DNA from 2 places in the Pseudoalteromonas sp. T1lg122 genome. Region 1 is predicted to be linked to the other one. Evidence: riboswitches for the same ligand, from Rfam matches in the RefSeq annotation. Region 1 holds a riboswitch; the other holds the start of a gene.
The links. Region 1 has a riboswitch for lysine ahead of lysC (lysine-sensitive aspartokinase 3). Riboswitches for the same ligand answer to the same signal wherever they lie in the genome.

Region 1 (3,255 bases):
CTTTATGCTGGATTATCTTATTTATCTCTCCAATTCATGGGCAAAGCCCAGAAACCATACAACACCAATTGGATCACAACATTTTAGAGATCGCGACTTTGTGGCTGTTTTTAATGGCTGCAATGACCTTTGTAGCGTATTTAAACTCTAAAGGCTTTATCCAGAATATTGTTCATAAAATTATGCCAAATCAAATCAGTGAACGAAAGCTGATGTTTCTGATTGGTGGCTTTGCATTTTTATTCTCATCAATATCAGACAACATAACCGCGACTTTAATCTCGCTTGCGGTGGTGATGTCGCTGAAATTAGATCCTAAAAAATTAATAAAATATGCAACCTTAATTGTATTTAGTGTTAACTCGGGTGGGGTATCGCTGATCACCGGTGATGTTACAACCTTGATGATTTTCTTAGATGAAAAAGTGACGATAGGGCACCTGTTATTGTTGATTGTCCCTGCGCTTTCAAGTGTGGCACTGTTAGCAGCGATGCTATCGGTGGGTATGTCGGGTAATGTAGTATTTGAAAAACAAACCGCGCGTCGAATTGAAAAAACAGATATAACCATTGCGGTTATCTTCTTCTCTACCATCATAGCCACGTTAACTTTAAGCGTACTTTACAGTGTACCACCGCTATTAACCTTTTTATTTGGTTTATCACTGATGTTTTTGGTTGCACAATTTTTAATGCGCAAAAAAGACGTCAACAAAAAAATCATCGATTACATACGTGAAATTGAATACGACACTTTATTGTTCTTCGTCGGTGTATTATTACTCGTAGGTGCATTAAAAGAAGTCGGTATGCTTGCTAAATTTACTCACCTTTATGAATTGATGGCACCTGAATACGCCAACTATTTAATGGGGCTTTTATCTGCGGCAGTAGATAACGTACCTTTAACTGCAGCACTATTAAAAGCAGACATTGTAATGAGTCCACAGCAATGGCTGTCGTTTACTTACGCAACTGGGGTAGGTGGTTCAATGCTTATTATCGGCTCTGCGGCAGGTATTATCGCCATGAGTAAAGTAAAAGCACTGACCTTTATGAGCTATCTGAGAATGTCGGTTTATTTATTAATTGCCTACACCGTAGGTTATTACGGTTCGCACTTAGCGGGCAGTTTAATTTCATAAAACAACTTGACAGCTAGACGTCTAAACGTTAACTTTCGAAGCCTGCTTTTAACAGCAGGCTTTGTTATTTTAACCAGGTGTTAACTTAACATTCAGAAGAGGTGCGATACTTAGGTAATTAATGTGAGGTGACGAACGCCGATGACCATTAATGAGGGAAGTACTCGCCGAGAAAATTAATCGGACGTCACGGTTATTTTTCGGTTTATGGGGCTGAATCCTCAAAACTGTCACCAAACTAGGTGGAGAGCTTCTGGCATGGACTACTCTTTATTTTCAAAGCACCCCCTTGCCGAGTTCTTCTTGAATTACTGTGGATAGTTTTCCACAAAAGGAGACGACATGAATACCCAATTAGCCGCCAACACAAAATCAGATTACGTTGTTGCAAAATTTGGTGGCACCAGTGTAGCTAACTTTGATGCTATGAGCCGCTGTGCAGAAATCGTTTGTGCTGATAATCAAGTACGTATTGTTGCAGTGAGTGCCAGTGCTGGCGTGACCAATCATTTAGTTGCATTGTGTAAACGTGATTTGAGCGCGGCTGAGCGTGATGAACATATTACTGGTGTGGTAGCCATTCAAGAAGCAATCTTGGCAGAGCTGTCGCTTGATGCTGATTTAGCACATGGCTTTAATGAAACGCTTAAGGCTTTCCAAAATCTAGCGTCAGAAGGCGCAAAGTCAGTAGCTGAGCAAGATGAGCTACTGAGCTTTGGTGAGCGTTTATCATCGTATTTGTTTACTCAAGTGTTACGTGGCCAAGGTCTTGATGCGGTGCGTTTTGATGTTCGCAAAGTGCTGAAAACAGATAACCAATTTGCTAAAGCTACCCCAAATGTTGCAGCAACCGCTGCGGCAGCTAAAGAGCATTTAGTACCGCTACTTGATGACCATGTTGTGGTAACCCAAGGCTTTATTGGTAGCAATGAACACAATCAAACGACCACTTTAGGCCGTGGTGGTTCAGATTACAGTGCTGCATTACTCGCTGAAGCAATTAACGCAAAAAGCGTGCATATTTGGACCGATGTAGTCGGTATTTTCAGTACTGATCCGCGTTTATGCGCTAAAGCAAGCCCAATTGCACGCTTAAGCTTTGATGAAGCGGCAGAAATGGCAACGTTTGGTGCAAAAGTACTGCATCCTGCTACTATTTTACCGGCAAGCCGTAGTCACATTAGTGTGTTTGTTGGTTCAAGCCGTGAGCCGCAATTAGGTGGTACATGGATTGAAAAAGAAAAGTCTCAGCAACCAGGTATTCGTGCGGTAACACAGCGTAAAAACCAAATTCTATTAACGGTTAAAAGCCCAGAAATGCTACTTGCGAGCGGTTTCTTAGCCCGTGTATTCACTATTTTAAGCGAATTTAATATTTCGGTTGATTTAGTTACTACTTCAGAGATCAGTGTTGCAATTACTTTGGATAACGCACCGAATGCATCACGTCCAGAGCTTGATCAAGCCTGTTTAGATAAGCTTTCTGAGTTTTGTCATGTATCGGTTGAAAATAACTTAACGCTGGTGGCATTAATTGGTTCGGAAATTCAATTACGTCAGCAAGAAATGAACTTAATGCAGGTATTAAGCGATTTTAATATTCGTTTAATTTGCCACGGTGCAAGTAAACATAACCTGTGCTTCTTAGTTGAACAAAGCGAGTCAGATTATGTAGTTCAGGCTATCCACAGCCGACTATTAGAAAGCCAAGTCGCGGCGTAAGTCATTAAAGTTAATAAAAGAGCACTGCCAGTCAGTGCTTTTTTGTGCCACAACACTTATATCAAAGCCTTCAATAGAGTTACTACTCGCGCTGAAATCATGTTTGCTCAATTCATCGAATACATTTGGAGCAAGTAGTTTCGCAATAGGCTGAGCGCTTGCTTTGGCAAGCGCTTCTTTTAATGTCCAAATTCTAAAAAAGCACTGTGCTTGTTTATCGGATGCGTCAAAACGGCTAATTAAGTCAACTTCATCGTGATGATAAAAATGCTTGGCGAGTTTGATAAAAGGGCGAGGCTTACTGCTTTGTTCAATATCAAAACCAAATAGCTGCTGTTTGGGGTTAAGAGCTGCACCGATTAAGCCATTTGAATGTGATAAACAGGTC
Region 2 (3,255 bases), on a different contig from region 1:
ACGCCGCGAGCAATAAAATGTGAAATTTGTGCAGGGCTTTTTGCAGGCCCTGTGTTGAGCACGCGCGCGCTATCGATGCCTTGGGCAAGTACTTGCTCAAGTTCACCTTTACTTGCAACATCAAAGTTAAACCCTGCGCTGTCTAAACATTGAATAATGCGAGACAGTGGGTTGGCCTTAACGGCATACCAAAGTTTTACATCGGTTTGTGCAGTCAGTTGATTTAAATGTGCAGTTAATTTATCTAAATCATAGATAAAAAATGGCGTATCAAGATGCGTTGAAACTTGTTCAACCGCTTGCTTGATAGGCGTGCTCAAAAAGCTCATTAACGTAAAACCTCTTCTAACAGTAATGATGCATCGCTTTGTTCGTCACGGTATTTCACGATCAATGCACACGACATGCTTAGACCTTGTTCACGACCCCATGCATTTGAAGCTGGACGAGAGCCTGGGATCACAATCGCGTTTTCTGGAATTGCTTCACCTTTGTCTAGCTGGCGCTCGTTAACGCAATCGTAGACAGGAATGGTTGCCGATAAGCGAACACCCGGCGCAAGTACAGCACCTTTTTTCACAACCACACCTTCAACAATAACGCAGCCTGCACCGATGAATGCGCCATCTTCAATAACCACAGGGCTGGCACCAATTGGCTCAAGTACGCCACCTAATTGTACTGCCGCACTTAGGTGAACATTTTTACCCACTTGTGCACATGAACCCACTAATGCGTGGCTGTCGACCATTGTGCCTTCGTCGATGAATGCGCCAATATTTACATACGCTGGTGGCATGATAATGGTGCCTTTGGCAACGTGTGCGCCACGACGAACACTGCTACCACCTGGTACCATACGCACGCCTGCATCTGCTGCAAAGCCTTGTGGTGCTAAGTTGTGCTTATCAACAAAACCACCCGGGAACTCGGTATTTGTACCATTCTTAAAGGCTTCTAAAATGCCTTGTTTAACTTCAACATTGGCGTGCCAGTTGCCGTTCTCGTCTTGTGTTGCTGCGCGAACTTCGCCTGATTCTAAGTTGTTTAATAATTCTAACCAGCTCATGATAAAACCTGTTTTTAGTTCCAAGATAAAATTGTGTTGTTTGCGTGGGTGATGCTGTCTGTTTGCTCAAGCTCTAAATGTGTAAGCGGCGGACGTAAATGCGGGGTATTTATTTTACCTTGCAGGTGCATCAGTACTTTTACGGGGATTGGATTTGCTACAGCGAATAAACTTTGGATTGCTTGCGACCAATCGGTGAATAGATTTGGGTATTGACCACTTAAACTGCGTTTAACAAACTCATGGGTTTGAATCGGCCAAGCATTCGCGGCAACCGAAACTAAACCTTTGGCACCCGCTTGAGCAAAATACGGCATAAGTGCATCATCGCCACTGAAAATGGCTAATGTTGGTGATGCCGTTCTAAAGCCTTCAAATTTGCTAATGTCGCCACTGGCCTCTTTTAAAGCCCAAAGGTTTTTGTGTTCAGCAAGGTTTTTGATCACCTGCGGTGAGATCTCAACTGCGCTACGTCCTGGTACGTTATACAACATACAAGGGTGATGGCTTGCGTTGAGTAGGCTTTCAAACCAATGTGTTTGGCCAACAACCCCAGGTTTTGCATACAGAGGTGAGCCCAATAGATAGCCATGAATAGGTAGTTGGTTGCAGTATTCAACCCAAGCAACTTGTTGCTTGAGGTTCATGCCGCCCACAGCAACCATGAGTGGTACAGTCGGTGCTAATTGGCAAACATGCTCAACAATGGCTTGTTGCTCTTTGAGTGAAAGCGCCAGTCCTTCACCGGTACTGCCAAGCAATAAAATGCCGTTATTTGCATCTTGCTGCTCAGCGACCAGTTGTTCAAGGGCCGTGTAATCGACCTCGCCAGATTCAGAAAATGGCGTGACAAGCGCTGTCCATAATGGATAGTCGTTTAAATCAAAATTGTTGATCATCTCTCACGAACTTATAAGGTATTCGAAGAGTTTATGCGGGAGCAATTGAATGGAGCCGCATGTCGTCATTCGAACAAGGTATAATTCGAAGAGCGAATGGGCTTAAAATAATAAAGACGCAACGGCCTTATTATACTAAGACCAGAAGCTCTCCACCAAACTAATCAATAGCGTTTTGCTATTGTTGGTGACAGTCGCTGGGATTCAGCCCAGTCGCCCGAAATAAGCACCTCACAAACGGTGTTACTTCTCGGCGTTAATTCCCCTCACGTATGATCATCAGAGTCTGTGCTCTTCCCATACGCTACCTGAATAACGCACCTCTTCCAGCCCTTTATGCTCGCTTTAAAGGTTAAAGCCAACATAGTTAAATAGGGTATTGGCGGCGATTAAAGCATTTTAGCCATCTAGGTGTCAAGGCGAAGGATTTGTTTTTTAGTGACCGATTTTGCAACATGGTTACGTATAACCGTGTTTTTACGTACACTTAGCGTTAACCAAATAAATTGGAAAAATGATGGAAAAATTCAACGATATTTATCAACGAGCCGTATCTCGAAAGGGCAGTGAAGAAATGCTGCATGCGCTGTTATCAAACCCGCTCGATGATACTGATATTGCCAAAATGAATGACGATTTATGGTTAGAAGAGTTTACGCGTAAAGTATTTCAAAGCGGCTTTTATTGGTCTGTAATCAATAATAAGTGGGCTGGTTTCCGTGATGTGTTTTGGGATTTCAGCGTAGAAAAATTATTGATGATGCCACCGGATATGCTTGAGCAAAAGGCCAGTGACGAACGTATCATCCGAAATTTCAAAAAAGTACAAACGATCCCTGAAAATGCGTACATGATCCACGAAGTTGCTGAGAAACATGGCAGCTTCAGTCAATTTATCGCAGATTGGCCAACTGACAATATTATTGGTCTGTGGGCTTATCTTAAAAAACATGGCGCTCGATTAGGAGGCAACACTGGCCCTTACGCTTTGCGAGCGCTTGGTAAAGATACCTTTTTGCTTTCTCGCGATGTAGAAGCCTACTTGCGTGCCCATGAGTTGATTGATGGCGGCTTACAAACTAAAAAGTCATTACAAGCGGCGCAAGACTTCTTCAATGAATTACAACAGCAAAGTGGCTACAGCCTGCAGGCACTTAGTCAGCTCGTGGCTTATGGTGTAGGTGATAACCGCGTAGGTGTCGCAACACGTTAAGGACAGTTATGAAACTGCAAACTCGATACACAGATATTAGTGAACTACTTGCGATTAAAGATATGCCTAGCGCC

Region 2: another riboswitch for lysine. It lies ahead of dapA (4-hydroxy-tetrahydrodipicolinate synthase); the one in region 1 lies ahead of lysC (lysine-sensitive aspartokinase 3).

What each region holds. Positions count from the first base shown of each region.
Region 1 is NZ_PQCG01000007.1:155,354-158,608, forward strand. It holds gene nhaD (sodium:proton antiporter NhaD) at 1-1,145, shown strand, start outside; lysine riboswitch at 1,234-1,406, shown strand; gene lysC (lysine-sensitive aspartokinase 3) at 1,488-2,867, shown strand; gene C2M33_RS06180 (4'-phosphopantetheinyl transferase family protein) at 2,844-3,255, opposite strand, start outside.
Region 2 is NZ_PQCG01000033.1:334,382-337,636, reverse strand. It holds gene C2M33_RS17885 (PLP-dependent decarboxylase) at 1-329, opposite strand, end outside; gene C2M33_RS17880 (2,3,4,5-tetrahydropyridine-2,6-dicarboxylate N-succinyltransferase) at 329-1,069, opposite strand; gene dapA (4-hydroxy-tetrahydrodipicolinate synthase) at 1,084-1,968, opposite strand; lysine riboswitch at 2,106-2,302, opposite strand; gene C2M33_RS17870 (DNA-3-methyladenine glycosylase I) at 2,486-3,181, shown strand; gene C2M33_RS17865 (protein adenylyltransferase SelO) at 3,190-3,255, shown strand, end outside.